DNA from 3 places in the Achromobacter mucicolens genome. Region 1 is predicted to be linked to each of the others. Evidence: predicted binding sites of a transcription regulator. Region 1 holds the regulator's gene; each other region holds the start of a gene.
The links. Region 1 encodes LexA, which represses DNA repair genes until DNA is damaged. Its sites were predicted from a motif close to ACTGTATNNNNATACAGT; they were not measured.
Positions count from the first base shown of each region.

Region 2: QEP15_RS14290 (VRR-NUC domain-containing protein) is a predicted target of LexA. The motif match lies at 3,707-3,724, and genes of this name have one in related genera.
Region 3: QEP15_RS08150 (DNA topoisomerase IV subunit B) is a predicted target of LexA. The motif match lies at 1,921-1,938, and genes of this name have one in related genera.

Region 1 is NZ_CP123364.1:3,307,967-3,314,917, reverse strand. Features, by position in the region: gene clpX (ATP-dependent Clp protease ATP-binding subunit ClpX) at 1-1,140, shown strand, start outside; gene lon (endopeptidase La) at 1,399-3,849, shown strand; gene lexA (transcriptional repressor LexA) at 4,028-4,678, opposite strand; gene QEP15_RS15070 (amino acid aminotransferase) at 4,825-6,024, opposite strand; gene uvrB (excinuclease ABC subunit UvrB) at 6,100-6,951, shown strand, end outside.
Region 2 is NZ_CP123364.1:3,132,217-3,139,167, forward strand. Features, by position in the region: gene QEP15_RS14285 (ATP-dependent DNA helicase) at 1-2,046, opposite strand, end outside; gene QEP15_RS14290 (VRR-NUC domain-containing protein) at 2,043-3,689, opposite strand; gene QEP15_RS14295 (cytochrome c) at 3,950-5,269, opposite strand; gene QEP15_RS14300 (GMC family oxidoreductase) at 5,282-6,951, opposite strand, start outside.
Region 3 is NZ_CP123364.1:1,785,950-1,792,900, forward strand. Features, by position in the region: gene QEP15_RS08135 (YhdP family protein) at 1-45, shown strand, start outside; gene rho (transcription termination factor Rho) at 107-1,366, opposite strand; gene trxA (thioredoxin TrxA) at 1,484-1,810, opposite strand; gene QEP15_RS08150 (DNA topoisomerase IV subunit B) at 2,135-4,096, shown strand; gene QEP15_RS08155 (YcxB family protein) at 4,096-4,695, shown strand; gene parC (DNA topoisomerase IV subunit A) at 4,741-6,951, shown strand, end outside.

The DNA.
Region 1 (6,951 bases):
GCCACCGCGCGCGCGGCGATTCGTTCCGAGCTGCCCACTCCGGCTGAAATCAAGACTTTCCTCGACCAGTACGTCATTGGGCAAACGTCGCCCAAGCGCATGCTGGCCGTGGCCGTCTACAACCACTACAAGCGCATTCGCCACGGCGAGATCAAGGGCGACGAAGTCGAGCTCTCCAAGAGCAACATCATGCTGATCGGGCCCACCGGCTCCGGCAAGACGCTCCTGGCCCAGACGCTGGCTCGCATGCTGAACGTGCCTTTCGTCATGGCCGACGCCACCACGCTGACCGAAGCGGGCTACGTGGGTGAAGACGTCGAAAACATCATTCAGAAGTTGCTGCAGAACTGCAACTATGAAGTCGAAAAGGCCCAGCGCGCCATCATCTACATCGACGAGATCGACAAGATCTCGCGCAAGTCCGACAACCCGTCCATCACGCGCGACGTGTCGGGCGAGGGCGTGCAACAGGCCTTGCTCAAGCTGATCGAAGGCACGGTGGCGTCGGTTCCCCCGCAGGGCGGCCGCAAGCATCCGAACCAGGACTTCGTCCAGGTCGACACCACCAACATCCTGTTCATCGTCGGCGGCGCCTTCGACGGGCTGGAAAAGGTCATCCGCGACCGTACTGAAAAGTCGGGTATCGGCTTTTCGGCGTCGGTACGTGCCAAGTCTGAACGTGGCGTGGGCGAACTCTTCTCCGAAGTGGAGCCCGAAGACCTCATCAAGTTCGGTCTCATTCCCGAACTGGTCGGTCGTCTGCCCGTGGTCGCGACGCTGGACGAGCTGGACGAAGCCGCACTGGTCCAGATCCTGACCGAACCCAAGAACGCCTTGCTCAAGCAGTTCCAAAAGCTGTTCGCCATGGAAGGCGCCGAGCTCGACGTGCGCCCGGCTGCGCTCAAGGCCATCGCCCGCAAGGCGCTGCGCCGCAAGACGGGTGCCCGCGGCCTGCGTTCCATCATTGAACAGGCACTGCTCGACACCATGTATGACCTGCCTTCCCAGGGCAACGTCAAGCGCGTGGTCCTCGACGAAAACGCCATCGAAGGCGAGGGCAAGCCCCTGCTGATCTACGCGGATGAAAATGCCGCGCCAGAGAAGCCGGAGCGCGGAGAAGTCCGCGACGCCGCCGCCTGATATTTCAAAAAAGCCCGTTCTAGTAACGGGTTTTTTTACCTAGGGCGCGCCTACATCCCCGATCGCACTTTTCAGCCGCCCGACATGGCCGCATACTGAAGGCGGTTCCAGGGCCTTTTTGGGGCCTTTTGGTGATCCAGGCGGCCGAGATCTTGAATTTTCGGCTATTGTTCCCATAACAGACGTAATTGACGAGTTTGCTCGGGTATTACCCGGGTGCCCCGTCCCCATACGCCGAGTCATACCGAGGAACCTCATATGTCTGCCAGCCAGACCCTGCCTTCCGACCCGATCGACCTTCCCCTGCTGCCGCTGCGCGATGTCGTAGTGTTCCCGCACATGGTCATCCCGCTGTTCGTCGGCCGACCGCGCTCCATCCGCGCGCTCGAGGTCGCGATGGAAGCGGGCAAAAGCATCATGCTGGTGGCCCAAAAGTCCGCCGGCAAAGATGACCCCACGCCTGAAGACGTCTACGAGATCGGCTGCGTCGCCGGCATCCTGCAGATGCTCAAGCTGCCTGACGGCACCGTAAAGGTGCTGGTCGAGGGTACGCAGCGCGCCCGCATCAACTCCATCGAAGACGCCGATTCGCACTTCACCTGCCAGGTGTCGCCGATCGAACCGGACGCCATGCAGGGCTCCGAAACCGAAGCCTTGCGCCGCGCCATCGTTGCTCAGTTCGAGCAATACGTAAAACTCAACAAGAAGATCCCGCCCGAGATCCTCACCTCGCTGGCTGGCATCGACGATGCTGGCCGCCTGGCTGACACGATCGCCGCGCATCTTCCCCTGAAGCTCGAGCAAAAGCAGAAGATGCTCGAGATCACGGGCACCTCTGAACGCCTCGAAGGTCTGCTCACGCAACTCGAAACCGAAATCGACATCCTCCAGGTCGAGAAGCGGATTCGCGGCCGCGTGAAGAAGCAGATGGAAAAGAGCCAGCGCGACTACTACCTGAATGAGCAGGTCAAGGCCATTCAGAAAGAGCTGGGCGAAGGCGAAGAGGGCGCGGACATCGAAGAGCTTGAAAAGAAGATCATCGCTGCCCACATGCCCAAAGAGGCGCGCAAGAAGGCCGATGCCGAGCTCAAGAAGCTCAAGCTCATGTCGCCCATGTCGGCCGAAGCCACGGTGGTGCGCAACTACATCGATACGCTCATCAATCTCCCCTGGAGAAAGAAAAGCAAGATTAACAACTCGATCAGCAACGCCGAAACGGTGCTGGACAACGACCACTACGGTCTCGAAAAGGTCAAGGAACGGATCCTCGAGTATCTTGCCGTGCAACAGCGCGTGGACAAGGTGAAGGCGCCGATCCTGTGCCTGGTCGGCCCTCCGGGCGTCGGCAAGACCTCGCTGGGTCAGTCGATCGCCAAGGCCACGAACCGCAAGTTCGTGCGCATGGCCCTGGGCGGCGTCCGTGACGAGGCCGAGATCCGCGGCCACCGCCGTACGTATATCGGTTCCATGCCCGGCAAGATCGTGCAGAACATGTCGAAGGTCGGCGTGCGCAATCCCCTGTTCCTGCTTGATGAAATCGACAAGCTGGGCATGGATTTCCGCGGCGATCCCTCGTCGGCCTTGCTCGAAGTGCTGGATCCGGAACAGAACCATACGTTCCAGGACCACTACATCGAGGTCGATTTCGATCTGTCGGACGTCATGTTCGTGGCGACCAGCAACACGCTGAACATTCCGCCGGCGCTGCTGGACCGCATGGAAGTGATCCGCCTGTCGGGTTACACCGAGGAAGAAAAGATCCACATCGCCCGCGACCATCTGCTGCCCAAGCTGATGAAGAACAACGGCGTGAAGGATACCGAGCTGACCGTGGACGACAGCGCGCTGCGCGATATCGTGCGCTACTACACCCGCGAAGCCGGTGTCCGTGCGCTCGAACGCGAAGTCGGCAAGATCTGCCGCAAGGTCATCAAGCAATTGCTGACCCAAAGCGATCGCGCCAAGGCCGAGGGCAAGACGCCGGAGGTCAAGGCGGTCAACGTCACGGCCGACAACCTCAGCGACTACCTGGGCGTGCGCCGCTACGCGTTCGGCATGGCCGAAAAGGAAAACCAGATCGGCCAGGTGACCGGCCTGGCGTGGACAGAAGTCGGCGGCGACCTGCTGACGATCGAAGTCGCGGACATGCCCGGCAAGGGCGTCATCCAGCGCACGGGTTCGCTCGGCGATGTGATGAAAGAGTCGGTCGAGGCGGCGCGCACGGTTGTGCGTTCGCGGGCTCGCCGTCTGGGCTTTGCCGATAGCGTCTTCGAAAAGCACGACATGCACGTGCACGTGCCGGAAGGCGCAACGCCCAAGGACGGTCCGTCCGCGGGTATTGCGATCACCACCGCCATGGTCTCGGCGCTGTCGCGCATTCCGGTGCGCGCCGACGTCGCCATGACGGGCGAGATCACGCTGCGTGGTGAAGTCCTGCCGATCGGCGGTCTGAAGGAAAAGCTGCTGGCCGCCCACCGCGGCGGTATCAAGACGGTTCTGATCCCGGAAGAAAACGTCAAGGACTTGGCGGAGATCCCGGATAACGTCAAGAACCACCTTGAGATCGTGCCGGTCCGCTGGATCGACAAGGTGCTGGAACTGGCCTTGGAGCGTCTGCCGGAGCCCCTGGCCGAGGAAGAAGCCGTCAAGGAGCCGCTGGTTGCCAAACCTGCGGAACCTGGCTCGACCGACCCGGTGATGAAGCACTGATGGCGTCTTGAACGCCGGGGCGCCCTCGAAAGAGGGTGCCCGAAGCCGAAAGGCGTCACCAGATCTTGTTGACGCCCGAAAGCAAAAAACCCCGCTCTCTGAGCGGGGTTTTCTTTTTGGTGGGCTTGCCTGCCAGTTTGGCCGGGTGGGGTGGGAGCGCCCGCCAGAGAACTGCAGCCTAGTGCAGCGCTTGCGTGCGGATGAGACCCACCGCAATGCCTTCCAGCGCAAATTCCTGATCGGCCTTGACCACGATCGTTTCGAAGTCGGGGTTTTCAGGCAGTAGTTCGATATGGCCGTTCTGGCGTTGGAGCCGCTTGACCGTGACGTCGTCGCCCAGACGGGCCACCACGATCTGGCCATTGCGCGCTTCAGACGCCTTCTTGACGGCCAGCAGATCGCCTTCGAGGATGCCCGCGTCGCGCATGCTCATGCCGCGCACCTTCAGCAGGTAGTCGGGGGCTTGTGCGAAAAGGCTGGGATCCACGCCAACTTCGCGCTCGACGTGCTCGGCAGCAAGGATGGGGCTGCCAGCTGCCACGCGGCCGACCAGCGGCAGGAGAAGCTGGGCGAGCGCGGGGATGGGAAGCGACGATTGCACCGGCGCGGCGGCGGCATCTTTGAGCCGGATGCCGCGTGAGGCGCCAGCCGTGAGTTCGATGGCCCCCTTGCGTGCCAATGCCTTGAGGTGGTCTTCTGCGGCGTTGGGAGAGCGAAAACCCAAGGCCTGGGCAATTTCGGCGCGGGTCGGCGGAAAGCCGGTGCGCGCGACCGTTTGCCTGATGAGGTCCAGGATTTGTTGTTGGCGATCCGTGAGTTTGCTGGCCATGGCGATGATCCGGTGTGAACGGACTGTACATATATACAGCGCCATTCTGGGGGACGTAGCGCAAAAAAGCAAGCGGGGCACGATGCCAATAAAAACGGGACCCGAAGGTCCCGTTTCGACTGCTGACGGCGCACTGCCGACGTGATTTACAGCACGGCTGCGATGCCGGCTGCCACCTTGTCGATGTTGCCGCTGTTCAGCGCGGCCACGCAGATGCGGCCGCTGGACACGGCGTAGACGCCGTGTTCTTCGCGCAGGCGGTCCACTTGGGCGGCGGACAGGCCCGAGTACGAGAACATGCCGCGTTGCTTGAGCACGAAGCTGAAGTCCTGCTTGCCGCCGTGTTCCTTGATCTTGTCGACCAGTTGAGCACGCATCAGGCGGATGCGATCACGCATGCCGGCCAGTTCTTCTTCCCACAGGGCAAACAGCTCGGGCGTGTTCAGCACCGTCGAGACGACCGTGCCGCCGTGCGTGGGCGGGTTCGAATAGTTGGTGCGGATGACGCGCTTGAGCTGGCTCAGCACGCGCGTGGCTTCGTCCTTGCTGCCGGCGACCACGGTCAGCGCGCCGACGCGCTCGCCGTACAGCGAAAACGACTTCGAGAACGACGAGCTGATGAACATGGTCATGTCCATGTCGGCGAACAGGCGCACGACTGCAGCGTCTTCCTTGAGGCCGTCGCCGAACCCTTGGTAGGCGATGTCCAGGAACGGGACCAGGTTGTTTTCCTTCACGACGGCGGCGATCTGCTTCCACTGGTCGGCGGTGGGGTCAGCGCCGGTGGGGTTGTGGCAGCATGCGTGCAGCACGACGATGGTCTTGGCGGGCGCGGCCTTCAGGTCGGCCAGCATGGCTTCGAAGTTCAGGCCACGGGTGGCGGCGTCGTAGTAGGCGTACGTGCCGACTTCAAAGCCGGCGCGTTCGAACAGCGCGCGGTGGTTTTCCCAGCTGGGATCGCTGATCAGCACCTTCGAGCCCGGCAACAGCTGGCGCAGGAAGTCGGCGCCGATCTTCAGGGCGCCGGTGCCGCCCAGGGCTTGCGTGGTCAGCACGCGGCCTGCGGCGGCCAGTGCGGAGTCCTTGCCCAGGAGCAGGGCCTGCGCACCGGCGTTGTAGCCGGCAATGCCTTCGATCGGAAGATAGCCGCGGGCGGCAGCGGCTTCGATGCGGGCGGTTTCGGCCTTGCGCACTGCGCCCAGGAGCGGGATCCGTCCCTGATCATCGTAATACACGCCCACGCCCAGGTTCACTTTACCGGGGCGGGTATCCGCGTTGTATTGTTCGTTCAGACCAAGAATGGGGTCGCGCGGCGCGAGCTCGACGGAATCGAAAAGGGTGCTCATGGGACTCTGATGAGGTGGGTGGACGCAGTACGAGGTGCTGTGGATAATGGGGGGTTTACCCTGGAACAGTCTAGCATGCCTAAGAGCGCAATAGACCCAAGCGCGGGGGCTCCCGCAGCAGGTCCGGGATTCGTCGATTTCCCTGACAGCCCCTTTCATCTCTACCAACCCTATCCGCCGGCGGGAGACCAGCCCACGGCCATCGCAGGGCTGACCCAGGGTGTCGAAGACGGCCTCATGTACCAGACGCTTCTGGGCGTGACCGGGTCGGGCAAGACCTACACCATGGCCAACGTCATTGCGCGCATGGGCCGTCCGGCGCTGGTGCTTGCGCCCAACAAGACGCTGGCCGCGCAGCTCTACGCCGAAATGCGCGAGTTCTTCCCGAAGAACGCGGTCGAGTACTTCGTTTCTTACTACGACTACTATCAGCCCGAGGCCTACGTGCCGACGCGCGACCTGTTCATTGAGAAGGATTCGTCCATCAACGAACACATCGAGCAGATGCGGCTGTCGGCCACCAAGAGCCTGCTCGAGCGCCGCGACACGATCATCGTGGGCACCGTGTCGTGCATCTACGGTATCGGCAACCCCGGCGACTATCACGCGATGGTGCTGATCCTGCGTGCGGGGGACCAGATCGCCCGGCGCGAGATCCTCGCGCGCCTGGTCGCCATGCAGTACACCCGCAACGACGCGGAGTTCACGCGCGGGGTGTTTCGCGTGCGGGGCGAAACCATCGATATCTTCCCGGCGGAAAGCGCCGAGCTCGCGTTGCGCGTGACGCTGTTCGACGACGAAATCGAAAGCCTGGAATTGTTTGACCCGCTGACTGGCCGTATCCGCCAGAAGCTGCCGCGCTTCACTGTCTATCCCGGTTCGCACTATGTGACGCCGCGCGACACCGTGCTGCGCGCCATCGAAACC
Region 2 (6,951 bases), 180 kb from region 1:
CTGCGGCAGGCCCAGCGTCGCAATGAAGGCGCCGATCAGCCGCTTGCCCGGCAGGTCCACGCCTTCCGAGAACGCGCCGCCCAGCACCGCAAACCCCACCCCCTGCCCCGTTTCGGTGAACCGCGCCAGGAAGGCCGCCCGCCCCGGCTCGTCCATGCCCGGCGTCTGCAACCAGATCGGCACCTGCGGATGGCGCTCCCGCATCAGGTCGGCCACGCGTTTCAGATAGTCGAAGCTGCTCAGAAAGCCCAGGTAATTGCCCGGCCGCTCGGCGTACTGGCGCGCGATCAGGTCCGCGATGGGCGCCAGCGAACGTTCGCGATCGCGAAAGCGCGTGGACACGTTGCCCACGACCCGCACCGCCAGCTGGTTGGCCTTGAACGGCGCGGCCACATCCATCCACGGGGTGTCCTTGGGCAAGCCCAGCGTGTCCCGGTAGAACTGCTGCGGACTCAGCGTGCCGGAGAACAGCACCGTCGCGTGGGCCGCGGCATGCCGGGCGGCCAGATACGGCGCGGGAATCACATTGCGCACGCACAGCGTCGAAGGCGGAGTCTTGGCGCTGCTGACGCCGGCGTCGCCAAGCGTCACATCGAACAGCGCGTGCGAGCCGAACTGCTCGGCCAACCGCATGAAATGCAGCGCCTCGAAATAAAACCCCAGCAAGGGGTCGTCCTGCGGCAGCGGCGTCTGGCCGATGAATTCGGTAATGGCGGCCACCGCCTTCTGCACCGCCGTCAGCACGCCGGCCGGCGCGGCATCGTAGGCCTGATAGCGTTCGGCCTGCTTCTTGTTCAGCGCGTTCCACGACCGGTGCAGTCCATCCAGCGATTTCTTCAGTGCCTTGGGCGCCGCGTACCGCGCGGCGGTCAACCGGCTCTGGTCGAGTTCGCCGGTGTACATGCGCCGCGCACGATCCACCAGGTTATGGGCCTCGTCGACCAGCACGGCCACCTTCCATTGATGCGCCTGCGTCAGCGCATGCAGCATGGCCGTGGCGTCGTAGTAGTAGTTGTAGTCGCCCACCACCACGTCGCTCCAGCGGATCAGCTCCTGCGACAGGTAGTAGGGACACACGTCGTGCGCAAGCGCGGTGGCGCGCACGGCGGGCGCGTCCAGCCGCGTGTATTCAAGCGCCGCGGCGCGGGCCTGCGGCAGGCGGTCGTAGAAGCCGCGCGCCAGCGGGCAGGAATCGCCATGGCAAGCCAGATCCGGATGTACGCAGCTTTTATCGCGCGCTTGCAGATCCAGAATGCGCAAGCCAGGCTTGGCGGGTTGCGCATTGATGGTTTCCAGCGCCTCGACCGCCAGCCCCCGGCCCGACCCCTTTGCCGCCAGGAAGAACACCTTGTCCAGGCCCGTGCCCGGACTGGCCTTGAGCAGCGGAAAGATCGTGCCCAGCGTCTTGCCGATGCCCGTGGGCGCCTGCGCCATCAGGCAGCGCCCATCGCGCGCAGTGCGGTACACGGCCACCGCCAGATCGCGCTGCCCGGCGCGGAACTCGCCATGCGGAAACGACAACGTCTCCAGCGCGGCGTCACGCGCCTGCCGGTGCGCGAGTTCGGTCTTGGCCCACGCCAGAAAACGCTCGCATTGCAGCTGGAAGAACGCGGCCAGGTCGGCCGCCTGGTGGGTCTCCACCAGCACGGTCTCTTCCTCGGTCGCCACGTTGTAGTACACCAGCGCCACCCGCACGTCGGCCAGGCCACGCGCCTGACACAGCAGATGGCCGTACACCTTTGCCTGCGCCCAATGCACCACGCGGTGGTTTTCGCGCACGCTGTCGAACTGCCCGCGGTAGGTCTTGATCTCTTCGAGCTGGTTGGCGGCAGGGTCGTAGCCATCAGCACGCCCGCGCACCAGCAGGTCACCGAACACGCCCGACAGCGACACTTCGGTTTCGTAGTCCGGCCCACGGCGCCCTGTCACGGCCGCATGGCCAGCCATGCCTTCCAGGCCGCTGGGCGCGGGCGTGAAACGCAAGTCCAGATTCCCCGCCCGCGCCGTGAATTCGCACAATGCCCGCACCGCCACCGCATAGCTCATGCGGCCTCCTGCAACCAGCTCACGTGGCACACGCGCACCGGCATGCCGTGCGCGACGCAATATTGCAGCCAGCGGATCTGGTTGTCCTGCAGCTTATCGCCCGGCCCCTTCACCTCGATCAGTTCATAGCGGCGCTCGGCGGGCCAGAAGCGCACCAGGTCCGGCAGACCGGTCCGGTTGCCCTTCACGTCGCGCAGCAGCCGCGTGAAGAAAAGCTTCAGGTGCGCGGCCGGCACGCAATCCAGCGCCTGCGCCAGCAGCGTATCTGACAAGGCGCCCCAAAACACGAACGGCGACTGCAGGCCGGCCTTATCCGCATAACGCTGCAGAATCACGTCCCGGTAAGCCGGCGTATCAAGGAGGGCCAGGCAGGCCTCGAACTGCGCCTGACGCCGGGCATGAAAGTCCGGCGCGTCCAGATCCGCCGGACCGCGTTGGAACGGGTGAAAGAACGCGCCCGGCAGCGGTGCGAACACGGCCGGCCAGCACAGCAATCCGAACAGCGAATTGATCAGCGCGTTCTCGACATAGTGCACCGGCGCGTCGTCGTGATGCAGGTGATCGCGCGTCACGTATTCGACCGCGGACGGTTGCGCCGGGCGGGCCAGCGCCAGCTCCGTCCGCGGCAGGATGGGGGCCGCGGCGCGTGCCGCCGCGCCCTGCCCCAGCCCGCGCCGCAACCGCGGCATCATGCGTGCCACGCGCTGGCTTTCTTCCTCGCTTTCGGGCGCGCTGGCGGCTTGCTGGGCCAATGCCATGGCGTCTTCGAAGCGCTGCATCCTTTCGTACACGCGGATGCGCCGATGCCGCGCGCCGGGATAGCCGCAGGCCGCGTACACGCGCTGAGCGGCTTCCCAGTCCTGAGCGCGTTCGCAGGCTTGTCCAATGCGCAGCAACACCTTGGCGCGGCGCTTTTCCAGCCATGCGTTGCCGCTGATGCACGCCTGCGCCGCCTGCAACAGATCGTCCACCGCCGCCCCCTCGTCCAGCGCCTGGCGGCAGGCGTGCAGCGCCAGATAGCAATCCACGTCCGCCCGCGTCTGAAAGGCCCGCGACGCCGCATCGAACGGCACGGTCTCGTACTGGAACACGCCCAGGTCCGCCAGCACGAACTCCGACCAATCCTGATGCAGATTGCCGAAGAACATGAGGCGCAGGCGTTCGCAACGGTCCGCCACCAGCACACGCCAGACGGCTTCGGCGGATTGCGGCGCCCACTCGCAGAATGGCCGGGCTTGCGTCAGATCGGCGCGCAGCGATTCAAGCATGTCGGCCTTGCGCACGCCCGGCCTGGCCGCCGCGTGCGAGGCGAACACGCGGCACAGTTCGGGCTTGGTCAACAGCGCGAACAGTTCATCCAGGGACATGGGTGCCCGCGCATCCAGCCACCCCAACGTTTCGAGCGGCCGGGCGGCTGCCTCGACGGCCGGAATCTCTTCGTACACCAGCCGGCTGGCGCGAAACCATGGTCCGCGCCGCATCAGCATGCGCACCATCAACGCCTGCGACGCCTGAGGCAACGCCGCGAAGTCCGCCAGAAAGCGGCAATCTTCCTCGTCCAGCAGATCGGCGTAACGGTCCGAGACCCACGCCAGCGCGCGCTGGAAATTGTGCAGATAGTAGTAACGGTGCGGGGGCAACATCGGCGGCGGCCGGCTGGACTGTTTATTTATCCAGTAATCATAGCAGGCCGGCAGTCGTCGCTGAACCGCAGGCCCGGGGCCGCCCGGCAACCCGCCGCCCGTCCCGAACTGCCCGCACCGCCTTTCGCGCAGGGAAAACTCGGCAGGTCGGCGGCTCATCAACTCACGCATGAAAAACGGCGCCGGAAAGCCTGTGCTCTCCAGCGCCGTTTGCGTCCCGCCCATCACAAGGCGGGACAGACAATCACGACATCGTCACATCACTGCGCGCGCACCGGTTGCGGCGCCGCGCCGATGTCCTTGCGGACCTTGGCCACGTCGGACGCGCTGACCGCCGCGCCCTTGTTGCCCCAGCTCGACCGCACGAAGCTCACGACATCGGCAACTTCCTTGTCGGTCATGCGCCAGTCGAAGCCCGGCATCGCGTACGCGGTGGGCGCCGAGGCCGTGCCCGGCATCTGCGCGCCCTTGAGCACGATGTGGATCAGCGAGGCCGGATCGGCCGAGTTGACCGTCGAGCTCAATGCCAGTTGCGGGAACGTTTCGGTATAGCCCTTGCCCGTGCTGCGATGGCAGGCCGCGCAGTTGTTCAGGAAGGCCATCGCGCCGTCGCTCTTGTCCTTGCCGGACCGCAGCGCTTGCGCCACGGTTTCGTCATAGGCCAGCGGCTTGGTCGCGTCCTTGTTCACGGGTGGCAGGCTCTTCAGGTACACCGCGATGGCGTTCAGGTCGTCATCGGTCAGGTGCTGGGTGCTGTCCTCCACCACCTGGGCCATGCCGCCAAACGCCGCCGAATGGCCGTTGCGGCCCGACTTCAGGAAGGTCGCAATATCCTCCTTGCTCCAGCTGCCCAGGCCGTCGGTCGCGTCGCCGCGCAGGTTCTTGGCCAACCAGCCTTCCACCACGCCGCCCGACAGGAAGGCCGAGCCGTCCGCGTCGGTCAGCGCCTTTTCCTGCAAGGCCACGCCGCGCGGCGTGTGGCAGGTGCTGCAATGGCCCAGGCCCTCGACGAGATACTGGCCGCGCAGCAGCGCCTGCTTGTCCGCGCCGCTCGTGTTCACCGTGACAGGCGCCGTCGCAACGTCAGGCGCGAACATCCAGCGCCACACCGTCAGCGGCCAGCGCATGGACATCGGCCAAACAATGTCGGTGTCCTTGTTCTCCTGTTTCACCGGTTCCACGCCGTGCATGAAGTAGGCGTACAGGGCCTTCACATCCTCGGGCGTGACGTTGGCGTACGCGGTGTAAGGCATGGCCGGGTACAGCGAATGTCCGTCCTTGGCCACGCCGTGGCGCACGGCCCGGTCGAAGTCCTCGTACGAATAATTGCCGATGCCCGTTTCCTTGTCCGGCGTGATGTTCGTCGAATAGATCATGCCCAGCGGCGAATCGATGCCCAGGCCGCCGGCAAAGGGCTTGCCGCCCTTGGCCGTGTGGCAGGCGATACAGTCGCCGGCGCGCGACAAATATTCGCCCTGCTTGATCATCTGCGCGTCGCTGGACGCCGGCGTGCCGTCGGCCGCGAACGCGGCGCTGGCAACGAGGGCCGAGAAGGCCGCAACAATGGTGTGCTTGATCATTGTTCCGTCTCCTTAAGCCTGGACCAGCGGGCCGGGGTTCTTCAGGTACTGCTCGCGGATCGCCTGCGCCGCCCAGTAGGCCAGCGCGCCGACCAGACCGGTCGGGTTGTAGCCCATGTTCTGCGGGAACACACAGGCGCCCATCACGAACACGTTCGGCACGTCCCAGCTTTGCAGGTACTTGTTGACCACGCTTTCCTTGGGATTGGAGCCCATGATGGCGCCGCCCGTGTTGTGCGTGCTCTGGTAGACGCGCGTGTCGTAACGGGCGCCCTTCTTGCGCACGGCGACGAAGTGCTTTTCAGGATTCATGGCCTTGGCCACGGTCTCCATGCGCTTGCCCATGTAGCCCAGCATGTCGAACTCGTTGTCATGCCAGTCGAACGTCATGCGCAAGAGCGGCTGACCATAGGCGTCCTTGTACGTCGGATCCAGCGACAGGTAGGCGTCGCGGTACGACATCACCGAACCGGAAATCCCGATCGTCATGAAGCGCTGATAGGCGTCCTGAACGCCCGCCTTCCAGGCCGTGCCCCACGTCGGAGTGCCCGGCGTCGTCGGCGTCTGCTTGATGGGACGGCCGCCGTAGCGCACGTGGCGGATGCTGGCGCCGCCCAAAAAGCCCAGCGGACCGTGGTCGAACTGGTCGCCGTTCAAGTCGTCCATGCCCACGCCGCCCGCGCCGGTGCCGACGAAGGGGTTGAGCTGGGTACCCTTGGGCAACAGCACGTTGACCGCGCCGTTCATCTGGTACGCGTAGTTCTTGCCGACCACGCCTTCGTTGGTCTTCGGGTCATACGGCTTGCCGATGCCCGACAGCAGCAACAGGCGCACGTTGTGCATCTGGTAGGCCGACAGGATCACCAGATCCGCGGGCTGATCGATCTCGTTGCCGTCCGCGTCGATGTACGTTACGCCCACGGCCTTCTTGCCGGTCGAATCCAGATTGACCTTGATGACCTGCGAACGCGTGCGCAGCTCGAAATTGGGCTTCTTCAGCAGCACCGGCAAAATGGTGGTCTGCGGCGAGGCCTTCGAATACATGTAGCAGCCGTAGTTCTCGCAGAAGCCACAGAAATTGCAGGGGCCCAGGCGCACGCCGTACGGGTTGGTGTACGGACCCGAGGCGTTGGCCGCGGGCGTGGGATACGGGTTGAAGCCGACTTCGCGCGCGGCCTTCTCGAACAGCGACGCGCCGTAGGTCGTGGCCAGCGGCGGCAGCGGGAATTCCTTGCTGCGCTTGCCTTCCAGCGGGTTGCCGCCTTCGACGATCTTGCCGTTCAGGTTGCCGGCCTTGCCCGACGTGCCGCAGACGTATTCGAACTTCGAGAAGTACGGTTCCAGTTCGTCGTAGGTCACGCCGAAGTCCTGGATCGTCATGCCTTCCGGAATGAACTTCTTGCCGTAGCGCGTTTCGTAGCGGGTGCGCAGTTCCAGCTCTTCGGGCAGCACGCGGTAGTGCATGCCGTTCCAGTGAAAGCCCGCGCCGCCCACGCCCGTCCCCAACAGAAACGAACCGTTCTGGCGGTACGGCACGGCCACGTCATCCACGCCATGGCGGATCGTCACGGTTTCCTTGGACAGGTCCTGGAACAGATAACCGCGCACCGAATACTTCAGCTCGTCGATCACCTTGGGGTACTCGGCGTCCTTGGGCGTGTCCTGCATGCCGCCGCGCTCCA
Region 3 (6,951 bases), 1.5 Mb from region 1:
GCCAATTCCTCGCCGCGCCGGATGCCGGAGTTCATCGAGCACTGAGCCAGCCGCCCACGAAAAAGCCGCCTCGAAGGCGGCTTTTTCGTGGGCGCGGACGGTGCGCTTACTTCTTCTTCATCATGTCGAAGAATTCGGCGTTGGTCTTGGTGGCGCGCATCTTGTCCAGGATGAATTCCATGGACTGGACTTCGTCCATGTCGTGAATGAACTTGCGCAGCACCCACACCTTCTGGAGCAGGTCGGGGGCGATCAGCAGCTCTTCGCGGCGGGTGCCCGACTTGTTCAGGTTGATGGACGGGTAGACGCGCTTTTCGGCCAGGCGGCGCTCGAGGTGGACTTCGGAGTTGCCGGTGCCCTTGAATTCTTCATAGATGACTTCATCCATGCGGCTGCCGGTTTCGATCAGCGCGGTGCCCAGGATGGTCAGCGAGCCGCCTTCTTCCAGGTTGCGCGCCGCGCCGAAGAAGCGCTTCGGGCGCTGCAGGGCGTTGGCGTCCACGCCGCCGGTCAGCACCTTGCCGGAGGCCGGCACGACGGTGTTGTAGGCGCGGGCCAGACGGGTGATCGAGTCCAGCAGGATCACGACGTCCTTCTTCATTTCGACCAGGCGCTTGGCCTTCTCGATGACCATTTCGGCCACTTGCACGTGACGGGTGGCGGGCTCGTCGAAGGTCGAGGCCACGACTTCACCGCGCACCGTGCGCTGCATTTCGGTCACTTCTTCCGGGCGTTCGTCGACCAGCAGGACGATCATGACCGCGTCGGGGTAGTTGGTGGTGATGGCGTGCGCAATGTGCTGCATCATCACCGTCTTGCCGGACTTGGGGCTGGCGACGATCAGGCCGCGCTGGCCCATGCCGATGGGGGCGAAGACGTCGAGGATCCGGCCAGTGAGGTTTTCCTCGCTCTTGATGTCGCGTTCCAGGCGGATGACGCGATTCGGGTGCAGCGGCGTCAGGTTCTCGAACATGATGCGATGCTTGATCGCCTCGGGCGCCACGCCGTTGACCTTGTCCACCTTCACCAGGGCAAAGTAGCGCTCGCCATCCTTGGGGGTGCGCACTTCGCCTTCGATGGAGTCGCCGGTGTGCAGATTGAAGCGGCGGATCTGCGACGGAGAAATGTAGATGTCGTCGGTGCTGGCCAGATACGAGGTTTCCGGCGAGCGCAGGAAACCGAAGCCGTCGGGCAGGACTTCAAGAACGCCGTCGCCGAAGATCTGCTCGCCTTGCTTGGCGCGCCGCTTCATGATGGCGAACATCAGTTCCTGCTTGCGCAGGCGGTTGGCGTTTTCGATTTCCAGGCCAGCGGCCATTTCGAGCAGCTGCGAGACGTGCAGCGCCTTCAGTTCGTTGAGGTGCATCGCGGTGGGTGTTGGGGGAAAAGTAAAGGAGGGCTCTGGCGGCGCGCCACGGACGGGCTCGCGCGGTACTGAATGAGCGCCGCCTATGCGGCGGCGCCCTCGGTTACAGCACGCGATTTACAACGCGCCGTCCAGGAATGCGGTGAGTTGCGACTTCGACAGCGCGCCAACCTTGGTGGCGGCAGCCTGGCCGTCTTTAAAGAGCATAAGGGTGGGAATGCCGCGGATGCCGTACTTGGTGGCCGTGCCCTGGTTTTCATCCACGTTCAGCTTGGCGATCGTCAAGCGGCCTGCGTATTCGGCGGCGACTTCTTCCAGGATGGGGGCGATCATCTTGCAGGGGCCACACCAGGCAGCCCAGTAGTCCACCAGCACCGGCTGGCCGGATTTCAACACATCGGCATCGAAGCTGGCGTCACTGACGTTCTTGATTTGGTCGCTCATGATGGTGATTCTCGGTTCGGCAGCAAAAGGCGCGTTAAGACGCGCCTTGCCGTTGTTCTTGTTTGTGGAATGGACTCAAGCATACCACTGTCAATAACAACAGGCATACCACTGTTAATAACAACAGGGTTTGCAGGATTTTGTGTAGGATGTTGCGGCGCAGCTGTCGCGATCCGGGCGGTCAAAGTCCGGAACGGCGGTTGTGACTGTCATCATCCTACCGAAATCGGACCTGGTCAGGTCGTGCGCATCCCACCCGGAGCCGCGCAGAATCTAGGCTTGTCCGTAAAATGTCGGTTTTTTTCCACAGATGTTGGGGATAACTTGGCCACTCCACGTTACAACGAGGCGTCCATCCGCGTCCTGAAGGGGCTGGAACCCGTGCGGCAGCGCCCGGGCATGTACACCCGCACCGAAAACCCCCTGCACGTCGTGCAGGAGGTCATCGATAACGCCGCAGACGAGGCCTTGGCCGGCTACGGCAAACAGATCCAGGTCACGCTGCACGCTGATGGCAGCGTGTCCGTCGAAGACGACGGCCGCGGCATTCCCGTCGGCCTGCATCCCGAAGAAAACGCGCCCGTCGTCGAACTCGTGTTCACGCGCCTGCACGCGGGCGGCAAATTCGACAAGGCCGGCGGCGGCGCGTACGCCTTCTCCGGCGGCCTGCACGGCGTCGGCGTGTCCGTCACCAACGCGCTGGCCACCCGCCTGGAAGTCGTCGTCTGGCGCGACAACGCCGTTAGCCGCCTGGTGTTCAAGGGCGGCGATGTCGCCGAGCCCCTGGCGCCTTACGACCAGGGCGGCCGCAAGAAGTCCGGCACCCGCGTGCGCGTCTGGCCGGACGCCAAGTATTTCGACAGCCCCAATATTCCGCTGGGCGAGCTCACCCACCTCTTGCGCAGCAAGGCCGTGCTGCTGCCGGGCGTGAAGGTCACGCTCGTCAACGAGAAAACCGGGGACACCAAGACCTGGCAGTACCAGGACGGCCTGCGCGGCTACCTGGCCGAGGCCCTGGCGGGCGCCGAGCTGATGGTGCCGTTCTTCGAAGGCGCGCAATACGCCGGCGCCGACCACGAAAACTTCGCCGAGGGCGAGGGCGCCCAATGGGTCGTGGCCTGGACCGAGGACGGCAACGCGGTGCGCGAGTCCTACGTCAACCTCATCCCCACGCCGGCCGGCGGCACGCACGAGTCCGGTCTGCGCGAAGGCCTGTTCGGCGCCGTGAAGGGGTTTGCCGAGCTGCACAGCCTGCTGCCCAAGGGCGTGAAGCTGCTGCCCGAAGACGTCTTTGCCCGCGCCAGCTTCGTGCTGTCGGCCAAGGTGCTCGATCCGCAATTCCAGGGCCAGATCAAGGAACGCCTGAACAGCCGCGATGCCGTGCGCCTGGTGGGCGGGTTCTCCAAGAGCGCGCTCGATCTGTGGCTGCACAGCAATGTGGAATACGGCAAGAAGCTTGCCGAACTGGCCATCCGGCAGGCGCAGGCGCGCCAGCGTTCCGCCCAAAAGGTCGAAAAGCGCAAGAGTTCCGGCGTGGCGGTCCTGCCCGGCAAGCTGACCGACTGCGAGTCCAGCGACGCCACGCGCACCGAGGTATTCCTGGTCGAGGGCGATTCGGCCGGCGGCTCGGCCAAGATGGGCCGCGACAAGGAATTCCAGGCCATCCTGCCGCTGCGCGGCAAGGTGCTCAACTCCTGGGAGGTCGACCGCGACCGCCTCTTTGCCAACAACGAGATCCACGACATTTCCGTGGCGATCGGCGTGGATCCGCACGGGCCCAACGATACGCCCGACCTGTCCGGCCTGCGCTACGGCCGCATCTGCATTCTGTCGGACGCGGACGTCGACGGCTCGCACATTCAGGTGCTGCTGCTGACGCTGTTCTACCGCCACTTTCCCAAGCTCGTCGAGGCCGGCAACGTCTACGTCGCCAAGCCGCCGCTGTTCCGTCTGGACGTGCCGGCGCAGGGCAAGCGTCCCGCCCGCAAGATCTACTGTCTTGACGAAGGCGAGCTCGAGGCCGCGCAGGACAAGCTGCGCAAGGAAGGCGTGCGCGAAGGCGCGTGGGCCGTCAGCCGGTTCAAGGGCCTGGGCGAAATGAACCCCGAGCAGTTGTGGGAAACCACCATGAATCCGGACACGCGCCGCCTGCTGCCGGTGGGCTATGGCGACCAGACTCCCGACGACACCACCCGCATGTTCGACATGCTGATGGGCAAGGGCGAGTCCTCGCAACGCCGCGCGTGGATCGAGGAAAAGGGCAACCTGGCGGAGCTCGACATCTGATGACCGCGACCGTGCCCGGGCAAGCCCGCATGGTCGTCGACCTGACCGCCGACGACTACGCGGATTTCGCCGCCTATGTGTACAAACGGCCGGAACTGCGCCGCCGCCGTTACCGGTCCCATCTGCGCTTCGGCGTCCTGATGATCGTGGCCTTGCTTGCCTACCTGATCTGGCAGACCTGGGACGGCAAGGGGCCCAACTGGGGTGCGCTGCTGCCGGTGTATTTCCAGGGCCTGGCGGTGGGCCTGGGCATCCTCGCGTTGCTGGCCCTGGCGTACGAATACGTGCTGCCCGGCCTCGTGAAGATGAACACGCGCCGCATGCTGGCCAAGCAGCCCGACACCCTTTACCTGGGGCGGCACGAGCTGGACTTCGGGCCGGACGGCGTCACGGACACCACTGCCACCGCCTCCGGGCACATGGCGTGGTCCGACGTGCGGCGGGTCGAGGAAACCCCCGAGCACCTCTACGTCATCCTGGGCACGTTGCAAGGCGTGATCATCCCCAAGCGCGGGCAGGACGCCGCCACGCTGCAGGCTGTGCGCACCCAGATGCGCGCGCATGTCGCCGACACGCAGTTCCTGGCCCCGTCCGCCTGAGGCGCATTGACGCCGTTTCGATGAAATTGTCTACCTGAATACAACATGACCGACACCAATCAACCCGGCCTGTTCGACTCCAATCCGCCCGGCGGCGACGGCGATGGCAACGCCGCCATCACGCTGGCGCGCTACGCGGAGCAGGCCTATCTGGACTACGCGGTGTCCGTGGTGCGCGGCCGCGCGCTGCCCGACGTGGGCGACGGGCAGAAGCCCGTGCAGCGCCGCATCCTTTTCGCCATGCAGGCAATGGGGTTGGGCTCCGGCGCCAAGCCCGTCAAATCGGCGCGCGTCGTGGGCGACGTGCTCGGTAAGTACCATCCGCACGGCGACCAGGCGGCGTACGACGCCATGGTCCGCATGGCGCAGGACTTTTCGCTGCGCTATCCGCTGATCGACGGCCAGGGCAACTTCGGTTCGCGCGATGGCGACAACGCCGCCGCCATGCGTTACACGGAAGCGCGCCTCACGCCGATCGCCAAGCTGCTGCTCGACGAACTGGACGAGGGCACGGTGGATTTCGTGCCCAACTACGACGGCAGCCAGCAAGAGCCGCAGATGCTGCCGGCGCGCCTGCCCGTGATGCTGCTGAACGGCGCCTCGGGCATCGCCGTGGGCATGGCCACCGAGATCCCCCCGCACAACCTGCGCGAAGTCGCGCAGGCCTGCGTGGCGCTCATCAAGCAGCCGCAGTTGCCCGACGAAGAACTGTACGCCATGATCCCCGGCCCGGACTTCGCGGGCGGCGGCCAGATCATCACCCCGGCGGCCGACATCGCGCAGATCTACAGTGGGGGCCGCGGGTCCCTGAAGGTGCGCGCGCGCTGGCAGTTCGAGGAACTGGCGCGCGGCCAGTGGCAACTGGTCGTCAACGAGCTGCCGCCGGGCACCTCGGGCCAGAAGGTGCTGGAAGAAATCGAGGAAATCACCAATCCCAAGGTCAAGACGGGCAAGAAGAGCCTGACGCCGGAGCAGACGCAGGCCAAGGCGGTCATGCTGAACCTGCTGGATGCGGTGCGCGACGAATCCGGCAAGGACGCCGCCGTTCGTCTGGTCTTCGAGCCCAAGACCTCGCGGGTCGACCGCGACGAATTCGTCAACACGCTGCTGGCGCAGACCAGCATGGAAGGCAGCGCCAGCGTCAACCTGGTGTGCATCGGCACCGACGGCCGTCCGCGCCAGAAGGGCCTGCGCGACATCCTGGTCGAATGGCTGGCGTTCCGCACCAATACCGTGGTGCGCCGCACGCGCTTCCGCCTGGACAAGGTCATTGACCGCATCCACGTGCTGGAAGGGCGCATGGTCGTCTACCTGAACGTGGACGAGGTCATCCAGACGATCCGCGAATCCGACGAGCCCCGCGCCGCGTTGATGCAACGCTTCAAGCTGTCCGAACGGCAAGCCGAGGACATCCTCGAAATGCGTTTGCGCCAGCTGGCCCGCCTGGAAGGCTTCAAGATTGAGCAGGAACTGGCCGACAAGCGCAAGGAACAGGTCTCGCTGCAAGAACTTTTGGACAACCCCACGACGCTCAAGCGCCTGCTGGTCAAGGAAATCGAAGCCGACGCCAAGCAATATGGCGACGAGCGCCGCACCCTGATCGAGACGGCCGAGCGCGCCGTGCTTGAAACCAAGGTGCTGGACGAGCCTGTCACCGTGATCGTTTCGCAAAAGGGCTGGCTGCGGGCCCGTCAGGGCCACGGCCATGACGCCGCGCAATTCGGCTTCAAGCAGGGCGACGATCTGTACGGCGCCTTCGAGTGCCGCACCACCGACACGCTGATCGCGGTTGGCGACAACGGCCGGGTCTATTCCGTGCCGGTGTCCGGCCTGCCGTCGGCGCGTGGCGACGGCCAGCCGGTCACCACGATGATCGACCTGGAATCGGGCACGCGCATCGTCCACACCATCGCGGCCTCGGCCGACAGCCGGTGGCTGCTGGCAACGCGCGGCGGCTACGGGTTCGCGGCCAAGCTGTCCGACATGGTCAGCCGCCAGCGGGCCGGCAAACAGTTCATCACCCTTGAGACGGGCGACGAACTGCTGCGTCCGGTGCCGTTGTTCGCCGGCGCCCAGCAACTGGCGCTGCTGTCGCAAAAGGGCAAGTTCCTGGTCTTCGGCCTGGACGAAGTGAAGTCGCTGGCGGGCGGCGGACGCGGCACCATCCTGATGGGGCTGGACGGCGCGGACAAGCTCGATCAGACCGTGCCGATCGGCACGTTGGGGCTGCGCGCCACCGGCATCTACCGCAACAAG